DNA from 2 places in the Paenibacillus sp. fava2 genome. Region 1 is predicted to be linked to the other one. Evidence: a T-box and tRNA genes for the amino acid it is inferred to sense, from the RefSeq annotation. Region 1 holds a T-box; the other holds one or more tRNA genes.
The links. A T-box is a leader RNA that pairs with one kind of tRNA and senses whether it is charged. The one in region 1 lies ahead of metG (methionine--tRNA ligase), so its partner is inferred to be a tRNA-Met.

Region 1 (7,449 bases):
GGAGACCGGATACAGGACCGCTGCTACGAATAAAGCAACAAGTATATAGGCTTTAAAAGACATCCGCTCCGCTACCGCCCCGGAAATGATAGAGATGGCAGCAATCGCGAAGCCGATCTGAAACAGAACATAAGCCGATAACGGAAGGTTTAAATCTATATTCAGAGACTGTGAAGCCCCCCAGAAATCGAAGCTGATCAGGCCGGCAAAGTCCTTTCCGAACATGATTCCGAAGCCAACCAGAAAAAAAGCCAATACCCCGACGGTAAGATCCACAAAAATCTTCATGGTGACATTCACCGCATTTTTCGTCCGCACAAAACCCGCCTCGAGCAGGCTGAAGCCGCCCTCCATAAACACAACCATAGCCGCAGCCAGCACAACCCAAACCGTATTTAAAGCGATATCCGTTCCGGCATTCATGATGTTACCCTCCCTGTCACATATACAACACAGTAATGATATAAGGGGAGGGCAGAAAATGTCAACATCAAATGTTATGTTTACTTACACCAAATTTAGCTAAAAGACAATGTTAGTTTGTACTTTTCTACATATCGCTTTGTTTTAACTCATCAATGGTTTCGTCAGCTTTGCCGGTCCGGATGTTGTACATCTCAAGCAGCGGAAGCACAAAAATCTTCCCGTCCCCCATTTCCCCTGTCTGGGCCGTATCAATAATAGTCTTGATCGTCTCGTCCACTTTATGGTCAGACACGACGATTTCCAGCTTGATTTTGTGGTGCAGATTGACGGTATACGATTTGCCTCTGTACACTCCGGTAGTGTTTTTTTGCTGGCCGCGCCCCTGTGCCTGTGTAACAGTGAATCCGGTGACCTCGATTGTGCGGAGTGCGTCGATGACTTCCCTAAGCTTTTCAGGACGGATGATCGCTTCAACTTTTTTCATATGGTTCCTCCAAAAAATCAGTGTAGCTGCAATGTGAATTGTACCACAACATTTGCACTCACAGGTATCTCATAAAAACGGAAGCAGTAAGGAATATAGAAGGAAAGATGGGCGTCGCCGCGAAATATATTTTAAAGCAGATTAGCTGCTGAAATAACATAACAAACCAAGAAAATCAGAAAATCGTCAGACCTAAAGATGCCGCGTATTTCATTACTCAAGCTACAGAGCAGGGGTGGAATCCTCAAGAAAAAGGTGCGCCGGCTGTTTTTGTGCTGGATGGGGATATTTTAAAGAGAAGAATGTAGCTGTACACCATAGGGTTCTCTTGGTTAATATATGGTTTAAAATGGGAGGGTTAACGTGGAAGTAATATTAGTGCTAGCAGCGGCTATACTGTATCCGGCACTACTATACAGGATCTTCCGGTTCGTTCATGACAAAAGCGGTCTGCGATTGTATTGGATGATAGTGCCGTTTTGCTTCATTATCAGCTTGTACATCCCGTTTCTGTATTCCTATATTAAGGATCCGGACGTCTTATTCACACTGGAGGCTGTGGTTGATTATTCATTGAAATCGGGATTTCTGACCTTTCTGGTCATCCCTTCTGTTACAGCGGCCTTATTATACACATTATATGGTTATCTCAGAATCAGCAGAGGGTCCGTCGCCCTCATGTCTGCAGTATGTATCGCAGGTGCGGCGGGAATCTGGTCAGGCGGCAGCGCGGTGGACCGCTTGCTTAATGAACCATCAATCGGCTGGGAGCAGCTCGGGGCTGATGAGGTTGCCGGGGCAGGGATGTGGATCTACAGTGACGGACTAAATGGTGAGAACCGTTACATCGAGCTGAATGAACAGGAGACGGATCAGGTCAGAATTATGCTTAATTCAATTCCTGAGTCTGCGGTGAATGAAATTCCGTATGCTGAACGCACACTGGCTTTTGAAATTGACATCAGGTTGATTAAGAACGTACAGCGGTCGATCCGGGTTCATTATGACAAACGGGAAATCTACGCCACAATAACGGATAAGCGGAGCCAAAAGCATTTTTCCGTCCAATCTGCCGGGTTAAAAGACTTCTTCGAGCATAAGCTGCAGGAGTGAGGGGAGGGCGAGCAGATTGTAAAAGGCCACTGTCAGCAATTGTTTGCTGCAGTGGCTTTTTATGACACGGGAGCAAATTCCGGTAAGGTAAGCCGGTAATTGAATAGCGGAGTAACTATTACTTCAGTCTTATCCCGTTCAGTATATAATCCCAGTTCGAATAATCGTTCATGTCCCCCGGAACCTCGAGTGCGCACACATGCTCCATACCCCACGGCAGTTCTCGGGTAAGAGTTAAATGTTCTACCGGGTTAAGAATCAGAATCGTATAGCTTCTCCCTTTAAGCAATGTGGATAAAAGATGCCGGAGCTCATATACTTCTTCATAGCTGGCAGACCAACGGATAAACAGACTGTTACTGCTAAGCAGCAGATTGGCCCAGAAGCGCGTGATGCGGCGGTCAAGCTTTTGCCTGTAGGCCGGATAGAAGGAACGCCAATCCGCATTCGAGATAATCGGAAAATCATGTGCGGATATGATGTTATACTCGGAATCCCTGATCAAATAGGATTTAGAAAGACTCTGACCGTCAGAGCCGTCATACACCGGATTTCCGTCGTTTAGATAAAAATGAGTCTCATCCAGCCTGCTCAGATTTTCAAGAGCCATAAAGCGGTTAAAGCGGCTTTTTATCAAACGGGTCACATCGCTCAGTGAAGCAGAGATCATCCAGTCCAGAGGCATGGAGAACTTACGGAGGCCGTATCGTCTCAAATTAATGGCAGGTGCGCAGGAGGAGCCGAGGCTGACTATGAGGTCGTATTCTATTTTAATATCCTGAAGATTCATGAATGGTATTCACCGTTTAGCAGCTAAATTTTGTATTAACAGATTATTGTACTTGGCTGCATGCTTTTGTTCATCAAGAATAATGCCATACAAAGTATCCTTATAGACACCATACGGCAGGCCAAACCATATCTTCCGGTACTTCTCAACTGCTGACAATTCTCCTTGAAAGGCTTTTTGTAACCCGGAAATATACGAATCGGCCTGCTCAGGAATTTCGTTGCTTACCCCAGTCACTTCTTGTCCTGTAATTTCTCTGTACATCTGCCGGAACATTTGATTATGCATCCGTTCGTCATTCCGGATGGAGATGATCACATCAACCTGTCCCTGGTCGGGGGCAAGCCGGATGAGTTGATCATAGAAGAGCTCATCATTTCGTTCCCCTTGTACAGAATCTTTCATTAAACGAAGTGCTTCTTGAGTTGAGGTAGCCCAAACGGGCACAAAAGTTGAACTGCGGAGAACCGGATAAACGTTATGCACCGGATAAAAGCTATACATGAGTATGAACCTCCAATATTAAAAGGATTTACGATAATATTATGCACATTAGCCTAATCTGTGAATGATTACCGTATATGCCTTCAGAAGGTACACATCCGTGTGACGAAGAAGTACAATAAAAAAGAAGCCTTATAAAATAAGGCTTCTCACGTATAGGACGGATGGGGTTCGAACCCATGACCCCTACCCTGTCAAGATAGTGCTCTCCCGCTGAGCTACCGTCCTGCAACGAAATTTATAATACCACAGCATGTCAGCTGATGGCAACTATTATTTTCTGAATGTAAATTTAGCATCTCATTTTTGATATCCGCTCACTCGATCCCGGAAAGTACTCCTATCCATTTCATTTTCATAGAAATGCAGAAGAGATTTTTGTAATGATAGAGGGGAAGGCCATGCTCAGAACACCGGAGGGAATCCAGGAGCTGAGTGCAGGGGATATTGTGTTTTTTGAGACCGGACCGGAAGGGGCGCACCAGCTGTATAATCATACGGAGGTTCCGTGCAGGTATTTTGATTTGCGTACCAATAACGGATTGGATGTAGCGGAATACCCCGATTCGGGTAAAATCAATATTTTACCCTATGAAGAGCTGTACCAGTCGGCAGACCGGGTGGATTATTACAAAGGGGAGGACAAGACCCGGGAGCAATGGGAACGGCTGGCTGAACTAAAACGAAAGGACACTTAAAGTCCTGTAAGCACCAGACGGCGGATGTCGCCGGAACCCAATGTATCTTCGTATGAGAAAAGAGCGCGACAGCTAAAAACCGGCTGTTATATAATGGAATTCGTTTATAATCATTATGATGACAAAGGTGGGCGGCCGGTGAAAGTTACGATACATAAAACAGGTATAGAGGAAGCCTTGCTCAAATATGTAGTGATTGCGGCAAGGCAGGATGGCCGGTGGATCATGGCCAGGCACCGTGAACGGACTACTTGGGAGTTCGCCGGCGGACATATTGAGCCGAGTGAACCGGCGGATGCTGCTGCGGGCAGGGAGCTGTATGAGGAGACCGGTGCAGAGGAGTTTTCCTTGACTCCGGTCTGTGTGTATTCGGTAGCTATTCAGGGAGTGCCCGAGAGCTTCGGCAAGCTCTATCTGGCGGATGTCCGGAGATTCGGGCAGATCCCGCAATATGAAATGGCTGAAATTAAAAGCTTCACAGAAATTCCGGAAGAAGTGACGTACCCGCATATCGTTCCTGTGCTTGTGGCTGAAGTGAAACGGTTTTTGCTGGAGATGCAGCCGGGCAGGACCGGAGCTGTATAAATGTTCGACCGGAAAGTGCTCCGGACGGCATAAGAATGGGTCTCAGGGCTATACCCGGATGTTTATTTTGCACATCTAACCGGCTCCGGTCATTTGCGCTTGAAGCCGCTCTGTCTCTTCCTCGATCTGCTCCAGATCAATCCGCTCAAACAGCAGGGTCAGGTCCTGAATGGTCTGTCCCGCAGGTACGGAGATGCTGTGCCAGCAGGGCTGCTCAAGAGAGAGGAAGGAGCGGATCCGGCCGCAGGAAAAAGGAATAAAGGGATCTAACAGGTTAGCCAGGTTGGCAATAATCTGTACGCTGTTATACAGGGTATGGCTGCAGGCTGCGGGATTCTCCTTTAAGGTTGCCCAGGGCTTCTGCTCGTCGAAGGATTTATTAGCCTGGCGGACTGTTGCGAAAATGCCCTCAAGCGCGTCCTTGAACCGGCCTGCTTGAATAAGCTTTCCGGCTTGCAGATACGATTCATTAATCGCATCGCTCCATAGCGGATCTGCTTCTCCCTGGGGCACCCGGCCGGCAAACGCCTTATTAATGAAGGCCAGGGTCCGGTTGACGAAATTTCCGAAGGCTCCGAGCAGCTCACTGTTATGGCTATAAATAAATTCCCTCCAGGAAAAATCAGTGTCCCGCTTCTCGGGACCGTTCGCTATGAGGAAATAGCGGAGAGAATCCGGCTGATAGCGGCTGAGTATATCGGGAACCCAGACCGCCCAGTTCCGGCTGGTGGAGAATTTCTGGCCTTCCAGGGTCATGTATTCGCAGGCAAACAGCCGGTCCGGCAAATGCAGTCCGCCCGCGCCAGTAAGAATAGCGGGCCAAATGAGACTGTGGAACGGCACATTGTCTTTGCCGTGCACATAATAGGCGCGGATGTCCCGGCCGGGAGTACTGTCACCGCTGCTTTCCAGCCAGAAGTCCTCCCAGCTCCCGCCTGTTTGCCGGGCCCACTGTTTGCTGGCGGACAAATAACCGCTGACCGCCTCGATCCAGACGTAGATTTTTTTGCCGCTGAAGCTGCTGACCGGCACATCTACCCCCCAATCCAGATCGCGGGTTGCTGCACGGTCCTGTAGTCCTTCCTCCAGGTACCTCTTAGTGAGCCGTACTGCATTCTCCCTCCAGCCGATTCCGGCATCTGCGTAAGCAGCCAGCTCATCCTGCAGCTTCGACAATGCAAGATAATAATGCTCGGTAGGTCGCAGTACAGGAGGGCTTCCGCAGATTTTGCAGACCCGTTCCAGCAGATCGGCCGGATCAAGCAGAGCTGAGCAATAATCGCATTGATCACCCCTCGCCGGCTGTCCGCAGTGCGGACAGATCCCCTCCACGTAGCGGTCCGGGAGAAAACGCCGGTCCTGCTCGCAGTAGCACTGCAGCGTGGACCTGGTATACAGATATCCCTGGTCCAGCAGCTGGAGAAAAAGCTCCTGGACGACCCGGTGATGGTCCGGCTGATCTGTGCGTGTATACAGATCATACGTGAAGCCCAGCCTGCTGAAGCACTCCACGAACTCATGATGGTACCTTCCGGCAAATTCTCCCGGAGAAACCCCTTCCTTGGCGGCCTGGACCGCCACCGGTGTTCCGTGACAATCACTGCCGGATACGTACAGCACATTGTCGCCGGCAGCCCGGTGGTACCGGGCCAGAATGTCACCGGGCAGAATGCTTGCCAGTCTGCCAAGATGCAGGGAGCCGTTGGCGTAAGGCCAGGCCCCGCCGATAAAAATGTTTGCCATTTGTTCTTCTCCTCCTGCTGATTCAATTGTTTGAACAACAAAAAAGACTCCTGTCCCCAAAAGGGACGGGAGCCTGTGCTCACGTGTTACCACCCAACTTCGTTAATGCCTTGCGGCATTCACCTCTTCAGGTACGCCGCCGGTCAGACGGGTATACCCTAGCATGTTAACGGATGCAGGTTCCGTCGCAGCCTACAACCGTTCAAAGGGTTTCGGTGCGCAGCTCAGAGACCATATTCCCGTGGGTTTTCTCTACTCCTTTTCAGCGGACGGAGCTCTCTGTGAGAGAATTGCCAAGGTACTCTTTCTCTTCCTAGCTTTTGTTATATCCTAATTAATGGATATATTAATACCGGCTGCAGCTGAAGTCAAGCATAAGTTTAATATCCTGACTAAACGTCAAAGCTGGAAACAGCAGATCTGATTAGGAGGAGAGAATCATATGCACAAAGCCAGTAAGAATATTATTACAGGCCTCTGTACGGCGCTGCTGCTGGTGCTTACCGGTTGTACGGCTGCTTATCAGGCACCGAAGGCTGCACCGGTACACAGTATGACCGAACTGGGCGGCAACCTGGATCCCCTGGATCGAACGGTGTCGCCGGTAATACGGGATGTGTATGACCGTTCCATTCCTGATGAGGTGTACTCAGCTGATTAAACCTGCGGATAAACCGGTCTTTTGGCGGACAGCAGTTTCCCTATACAGATATTCGAAAATTCTGTATAATAATTCAACTGTCGTTTGACATAGAGAGGAGAAGCAGAGAACATGGCAGCGGAAATCGTACATGTAACAACTGAGGAACAGCTTCAGATGGGGCTGGACATACGCAAAAAAGTTTTCGTGGAGGAGCAGCAGGTTCCGGCGGAAGAGGAGATCGATGAATACGATGTAATCGGCGATCAGGTGCATCATCTGCTGGTTGTGGATGACGGTGTTCCGGTAGCTGCCGGCAGGCTGATTTACTATAAAGCGGGCTCTGCCAAGATGCAGCGGATCGCTGTGCATAAGGAATACCGGAGCAAGGGATACGGCCGTGTCCTGCTGATGGCGCTTGAAGAGCGCGCCAGGGAGCTGGGACTTGTGTTCTCGGTGCTGGATG
Region 2 (7,449 bases), 2.3 Mb from region 1:
TGCTGCGCCTCTGGCGGCAGCCGGTGTGAACATCCTTGGAACCAGCCTGTCGAGCATCGACGAAGCCGAGGACCGCAAGCGGTTTGAAGCGCTGCTGGCCCGTCTGGATATCGCACAGCCGAAAGGCAAAACAGTAACCGATGCAAGCCAGGCTGTAGAAACAGCACAGTCCCTTGGCTATCCGGTGCTGGTGCGTCCTTCCTACGTGCTGGGCGGACGTGCGATGGAAATCGTATATAACGATACTGAGCTGATGAACTACATGGTTGAAGCGGTTAAGATCAATCCGGAGCATCCGGTACTGATCGACCGTTACATGCTCGGCAAAGAGGTTGAGGTTGACGCGATCTGCGACGGTGAAACCGTAGTAATCCCGGGCATCATGGAGCATGTGGAGCGCGCAGGCGTCCACTCCGGCGACTCCATCGCCGTATATCCTCCGCAGTATCTGGATGAAGGACTGAAGCAGAAGATCACCGACATCACGATCAAAATTGCTAAAGAGCTGAAGACCATCGGTCTGGTGAACATTCAGTTCGTTATCTACCAGAACGAAGTGTATGTCATTGAAGTAAATCCGCGCTCCTCGCGTACGGTTCCATTCCTGAGCAAGGTGACCGGCATTCCAATGGCCAATCTGGCGACCAAAATCATCCTTGGCAGCAAGCTGAAGGAAGAGGGTTATACAGAAGGCCTCTGGCCGGAGAGCGACTATGTATCGGTTAAAGTGCCGGTGTTCTCTTTTGCCAAGCTGCGCAGAGTTGAGCCTACCCTGGGACCTGAGATGAAATCGACCGGTGAGGTTATGGGCCGCGACAAGCTGTATGCCAAGGCGCTGTACAAAGGTCTGATTGGTGCAGGGATGAAAATTCCGGCAACCGGCGCGATCATCGTTACGGTAGCGGATAAAGACAAAGCCGAAGCGGTTGAGCTGATGAAGGGCTTCCATGCTATGGGCTACAAAATCATCGCTACAGGCGGCACGGCGCAGGCGCTGGAGCAGTCCGGCCTGAACGTGATGAACGTCAACAAGCTGGATGAAGGCGAGCCTACGATCCTCGACCTGATCCGCAGCGGTCAAGCGAACTTCGTGTTCAATACCCTGACTAAAGGTAAAACACCTGAGCGTGACGGCTTCCGCATCCGCCGTGAAGCGGTTGAGAACGGCGTGGTATGTATGACCTCGCTCGATACCGTAGCGGCGCTGCTGAAAATGCTGCAGACGATCAACTTCTCGTCACAGTCGATGCCCGCTTTTGTCGGACAATAAGATATGAATACCAGGAACCGCCTGCGGGCGGTTTCATACAGGGGACGGTTTGCGTTATCGCAGACCGTTCAACTGTGCCCGGGCAAGCAGATGATGAATGAAGGAGCTGGAGAATCACCCATGGAACAGCAAACCCCTGAGCAGACAGAGCTTGAAACGATTGGTCAGATTGCCAAACGGGATGAAATGGCCGGCAGGCTGATGATTCCGCTCGACTACCCGGATGCGGACTCCGCGCGGGTCCTGATTGATAAGCTGGAAGGCATTCCGTGTTACCTGAAGGTTGGCATGCAGCTGTTCTATGCAGCTGGGCCGGATTTTATCAGAGAGCTCAAGGAACGCGGCTATAATGTCTTTCTGGATGTCAAAATGCACGATATCCCAAACACCGTCCGTGGCGGTGCTGAGAGCATTACCAGGCTTGGTGTGGACATGTTCAACGTCCATGCCTCCGGCGGCAAGACGATGATGGCTGCAGCACTTGAGGGAGCCGCCAAGGCGGTCAGCCTGAACCCTTCACTGCATATTCCGCTGATCATCGCGGTTACACAGCTTACAAGTACCAGCCAGGAAGTCATGAACGATGAAATCGGCATTTCCGGGAATGTAGAAGATACCGTAGTACGTTATGCCAAGCTTACTGCTGAAGCCGGTTTGCATGGCGTAGTTGCTTCCCCGCAGGAGTCCGCAGCGATCGCAGCAGCCTGCGGTCCTGAATTCGTTACTGTAACACCGGGTATCCGTCCGGCAGGCTCCTCCCTGGATGACCAGTCCCGGGTAATGACACCTGGACAAGCTATCCGTCAGGGCAGCCACTTCCTGGTTATAGGCCGGCCGATTACAGCAGCAGCCGATCCGCGCGCAGCAGCACTATCCATAATTGAGGAGATGACACAAGCATGAGTACATTGTCTAATACAAGTCAGCAAGTAGCAGCCTATCTGCTGGAGATCGGGGCGGTCGCCCTGCGTCCGCAGGACCCATTCACCTGGACCTCCGGCATTAAGTCACCAATCTATTGCGATAACCGCCTTACAATGTCCTTCCCGGAAGTGCGTAATTTTATTGCAGGCGGCTTTGCAGAGCTGATTAAAGCCAGCTATCCCGAAGCACAGGTCATCGCTGGCACAGCAACCGCCGGTATCCCGCACGCGGCCTGGGTGTCCGACAAGCTGAATCTGCCGATGGCTTATATCCGCGATAAGGCCAAAGGCCACGGCAAGCAGAACCAGATCGAAGGCAGTATCACTCCAGGCCAGAAGGTTATCGTTATCGAGGACCTGATCTCCACCGGCGGAAGCTCGATCAAAGCAGCCCAGGCTGTGGAAGAAGCAGGCGGTGAGGTGCTGGCTGTTCTGGCGATCTTCAGCTATGAGCTGGACCGCGCGACTGAGGCGTTCGCAGCAGCCGGTGTGCCGCTGCAGAGCCTGTCCAACTACACAACCCTGATCGATGTAGCCCTGAGCCAGGGCAAGATCGCTGAGAGCGATGTAGCGCTGCTGCAATCATGGCGTAAGGATCCGGCGTCGTTCGGAGTGTAAAATGTTTTAATTGCGGGACTTGCGGCTTTCCGGTTATGAGAGCTGCAAGTCCCGCATATTTATCTGTCATGATGGGGTATGCTATTACTGCAGCGCTGAATACCCGACTTCAAAGGAGACATCCATCATGAACTGGATTTATTTTGCCAAGCTGTTCAGGACGAGATTTCAGGCAGGCTGTCTGGCCAAAAGGCTGGAGCAGGACGGCTGGATTTACGGCTATCATGACCCGCGCTTTGTTGAAATTTACCGGTCGCGGAAGGGCCGTTACGGGGTTCGTTTTTTACCCTAAGCAATTAACAATTTCATCCTTGACTTTAGGGCCTTATTTAATGTATATTAACTATTGTCGCTGTTTGAATAAGTTTACTGACGCGGGGTGGAGCAGCCCGGTAGCTCGTCGGGCTCATAACCCGAAGGCCGCAGGTTCAAATCCTGCCCCCGCAACCAATTATTCTTTTGCAGCCATTGTACATTCGGATACCTAGTCCGGGCCCTTAGCTCAGTTGGTTAGAGCGGTCGGCTCATAACCGATTGGTCACAGGTTCGAGTCCTGTAGGGCCCACTTCATTAAACCCCTTGCCTAGCAAGGGGTTTTTGCTTTGTTTGGGTTTATTGGTGGTTAGTATGAAGGAGGATTGGAATTATAATGGATATTCAGATGATGATTGTGCGGTAGAAGGATCTTATATTAACCAGGCCTCATAAAGCTCGGGTCTTTGAAGTCTAACGAACTCCCTGAAACGGGATAACAGGTTCAGGTTATTGAGTTCATCAAATAGTATTTTAGGTTTAGGAGAGTGAAATGCGAATGAGTGTACAAGATCAATGGCAACAAGGGTTTGTGAAGGGGTTAACAGAATATGTCTCAATGCCGCATCGATCCGTTGCAGGCCTAAGCGCTTCATTTCCTCTAGCAAATCAATTATTTTTTTGGCTATGGCATCATCAATGCAGGGATTATGAAGAAAGTATTCATCTAACCCCTGTCCCTGTATATACTCTATTACGTTATAGTTAACTCCGGAATCAAATAATTTTGGGAAGAATGAAGAAGATTGCACATGCTTAAGCACAATGGACTCCAGCTTGGCATCATCGGGAGACGCATAGATTTTAACGCATCTGCCGGAATCCAATAAAAAAACAGCACCTTGCGCACCGGCTCCGATAAGGGGGAGGGATGTGGGATTATCAAAAGAAACCTGATAATTTACGCCTGGCAGCTGAATTCCGGGATAAACCGTAATCGTTGTAAAGTTATCCATCCGTTAAACCTTCTTTTCATTATAATCCTTACTCCATACGGGAAAATGAATGCGGACTGCTTCTATCGCCTTACGTAATAGGGCTAATCTCGAGTCCAGATAAGAAACAACTGCACGGCCTTGACTGTCAAGGAACCTCCACTCACCGGGTACACCTGATACTACTTGCTTAAGGGCAGCATAACTGAATGACTCAAATTTCTGTAATGCAGCTTCAAAGGGAGATTTGCTATCCAAAGAAGGAACAAATTTCTGGTACAATTCACCCCAATAAGTAGAAATGTAAGGTTGATGGGCTGAAACAGAGCGTTCATTCCAAGACGGCCCTTTCAAAATGTTAGCTTGGTCTATCATCCATAAATGCGGTATCAGAGAGTTGGATATCAGCAGGTTGGTATTTGCCTCATTAAATATATGCCGGTCATTGTTGTTCACCCAGTAATCAAATAGAATGATATCAGCTGTTTTATCAATATTATCTGCCTTGGAAAAATCAGAGTCAGGGGTTACATTGACAGCATTCTCGATGTAGAGGCTTCCGAAATGCGGACCTGCTTGTGCATACCCTCTTTGAAGTTCGGGATTTCGTAGAATAATCTCCTTATCCAGAAGGATGACCGCTCCTTGTGGTACAGGAAGATCAAGCAATAAGGCTAATCTGTAGCTAATCAATTCATTAACCAGAACCATAGTGCCTTGAGGATTGGAACTGAGTTTAACCACGTAGGTTTGACCATCTTCACAACGGATTAAGTGAGGACGGCTATACCCTGATTCGATTGGTTTAATATAATATTCTCCGCGTATCATTAGAAACCACCTTCTCATCTTAAATTATGAGGTGGAATAATTCAAAGATTAGGCGAAATGGTATTTTAATTTGCTGATTTTTTTAAAATGGGTCTTCGGTACAATGGTTGCAGCCTTACCCCAGTACTTTGTCAGTGATATAAAATATCCCGCCGGACTTGCGCCTATGGCATTCATTTTTTCTCTTGGTTAATCATCGGATATATAATTGATTGGATGTTTGCACGATATAAATCAAAAAACAAAATCTAATTTCCACCCAATAAGACTGATTGTACTCTGTGCAATAGAATCCGTTATACCCCATTGAACTTCATATATTACTGTAACAAAGTATAAAAAAAGCCCACACTGGGCTCAAAACTTCTCAGGATTTTCAATTCTCATCGAGGCAATTTCGCCGCATCTTTTACAGAACGTGTAGATCACTCCAGAGCCTAAGGAAAAGGCCTTGTTGATCGGCATCACGCGGGCATAACCATTATTTAGCTTGCCCTTAACGAATTCGGTTCTTCCGCATGCTTTACAAGCCGGCTGTGCCTGGTTCATTATATCCACCCCACAGTACGTATTTCTAATTGTATACGCTGAGTTTAGTAATTACGTTTCATGAACAGGAGGCCCCCATATGAAAATCAGAACATTCACTGAGCAGGACGTCACACAGCTTGTCACTCTTTTTTACGAAACGGTACATTCGGTCAACAAACGGGATTACTCGCAGGAACAGCTCAACGCCTGGGCGTCGTATGAGGATGAGAGCCAGCGGCTTAGCAAATGGAAGGACGCTCTGAGCCGTAATATTAGCTATGTTGTAGAATGCAATGGCGAAATCGCCGGGTTTGCAGATATGACGCTTGAAGGGTATTTGGACAGGCTGTTTGTACATAAGGAATATCAGCGGAAGGGAATTGCTAAGGCACTGGTGAATACCCTGGAGGCGGAGGCGCACGGGCTGGGTTTGACTGAGATCCGTACGGAAGCGAGTATTACGGCGAAGCCTTTTTTTGAGCAAACAGGTTATGAGGTGGTCCGGCAGCAGGTTGTGGAACGCAAGGGCGTGAAGCTGGAGAATTATTGTATGGTGAAAAGTTTGCGCTGAAATCGATAGAACGATTTTCTTCATATGAACATAGAGAGGGGCGACAACAGGATGAAAATGCATACTGACCCCCGGGGGGAAGCGTATAGGCAGGTCATCGACTTAGGTATACAGAATGCTGAATGGTTTGTGCTGGGTGAGAAGTTTTCGACTGAGCCTGGGGTAGATACATCAGCAAGAGAGCGATATGAACCTGTCTTAAATAACTTGAAGCCTTACCTCGTGAAGACGATTGTCATTCAGGACAAGGATACGAAAGAAATCAGGAAGGAACTTGGCAAGCTCAAAAATACATATAACAGTCACGCCTTTTACGGCTCGGGCACATACTATTTCTACCGTTGCTGTGAAGAGAGCGGGAATGTACTGAAGCAAGCAGCAGAGCGGCTGGCGGACTGGAAGTATCCCAAGCTGCCGGAGGACCTGTGTTTCCTCAAAAAAGAGGGCGGGGACTATCTCTACTCAGTCGTGCATGAACGCATCTATGGCATGGAAGTAACGGAGGAAGAGGCAGCGGGACTGATGGAGCAAGTTACGGGGCTCTTCTTGGAGCTTGCTGCGCACCGGGAGCTAGACTGTCTGCTGGAGGATGCCATCAGGCACAGGACAGACAAGCTGTACATCAGCGGACACCGGCTGACGGAGCTGCCTGAGCGGATAAGGGAGCTTAAAGCGCTGCGGGAGCTGGAGATATTTGAGCAGGATTTGTATCGTCTGCCGGACGGGCTGTTTGAGCTGGAAAAGCTGGAGCGCTTAACAATCATGACGGCTGATCTCAAGGAAATTCCGGCATCCATCGGCAGGCTGAAAAACCTGAAGGAGCTAACCATCCAGTGCGCCAGCTCGGACCGTCCAGTGCCCGGTTACCAGTTCAAGCCGAAAGCGGAGATTAGCCTGAACCGCATACCGCCGGAGATCGGAGAGCTGGAGCAGCTGGAGCGGCTAACCATACAATACACCGCGATCCGCGGGCTACCCGTCGAACTGACGAAGCTGAAGAAGCTGCAGGTTCTGGATCTCGGGATGTGCATGATTCCGGAAAAGCCGGATTTTTTGCAGGAGATGGGGCAGCTGAAGTATATCAATCTGTCACAGGACTCTTTATGGTGAGTTTCAGTGAGTTTCAGCCGCGTGTGAGAGTGTGAAACGGGGTGAGGGGGATTTTTTCAATAGTAGAGTTTATTTTTGAATGTATCGTAGATACGTTTTGGGAAAACCGCAGAAAGAAAAAGAAGGACAAGCAAAAGGAAGTATCATGAACAACGGGTACACAGCAAAGCAGCCCGCCTACCAAGGCAGGGCTGCTTTTATTTGGGTCATCAGGCCGGTCCCGTTGCCGCGGGCCACAGCCATCCTTATGGAGTCATGCTGTCCCACAGCGCCTGGAATGCGCCGGCTTCCACTTCGAAGAACACCGGTGCGTTGCCATAGCGCACCAGTCCCTGGCCGAAGAGCACC

Region 2: it has a tRNA-Met gene. The T-box ahead of metG (methionine--tRNA ligase) is inferred to sense a tRNA for this amino acid. The anticodon was not compared.

The regions. Positions count from the first base shown of each region.
Region 1 is NZ_CM177755.1:3,119,981-3,127,429, forward strand. It holds gene AC4G46_RS13290 (ammonium transporter) at 1-423, opposite strand, end outside; gene AC4G46_RS13295 (P-II family nitrogen regulator) at 551-910, opposite strand; gene AC4G46_RS13300 (hypothetical protein) at 1,274-2,023, shown strand; gene AC4G46_RS13305 (DUF1796 family putative cysteine peptidase) at 2,142-2,813, opposite strand; gene AC4G46_RS13310 (ferritin-like domain-containing protein) at 2,823-3,317, opposite strand; tRNA gene AC4G46_RS13315 (tRNA-Val) at 3,474-3,545, opposite strand; gene AC4G46_RS13320 (cupin domain-containing protein) at 3,629-4,015, shown strand; gene AC4G46_RS13325 (NUDIX hydrolase) at 4,154-4,600, shown strand; gene metG (methionine--tRNA ligase) at 4,676-6,343, opposite strand; T-box leader at 6,402-6,667, opposite strand; gene AC4G46_RS13335 (hypothetical protein) at 6,786-7,004, shown strand; gene AC4G46_RS13340 (GNAT family N-acetyltransferase) at 7,116-7,449, shown strand, end outside.
Region 2 is NZ_CM177755.1:5,452,528-5,459,976, reverse strand. It holds gene carB (carbamoyl-phosphate synthase large subunit) at 1-1,270, shown strand, start outside; gene pyrF (orotidine-5'-phosphate decarboxylase) at 1,457-2,173, shown strand; gene pyrE (orotate phosphoribosyltransferase) at 2,170-2,811, shown strand; gene AC4G46_RS24040 (hypothetical protein) at 2,939-3,103, shown strand; tRNA gene AC4G46_RS24035 (tRNA-Met) at 3,185-3,261, shown strand; tRNA gene AC4G46_RS24030 (tRNA-Ile) at 3,303-3,376, shown strand; gene AC4G46_RS24025 (serine/threonine protein kinase) at 3,498-4,079, opposite strand; gene AC4G46_RS24020 (HipA family kinase) at 4,083-4,889, opposite strand; gene AC4G46_RS24015 (hypothetical protein) at 5,247-5,438, opposite strand; gene AC4G46_RS24010 (GNAT family N-acetyltransferase) at 5,518-5,991, shown strand; gene AC4G46_RS24005 (leucine-rich repeat domain-containing protein) at 6,043-7,101, shown strand; gene AC4G46_RS24000 (hypothetical protein) at 7,347-7,449, opposite strand, start outside.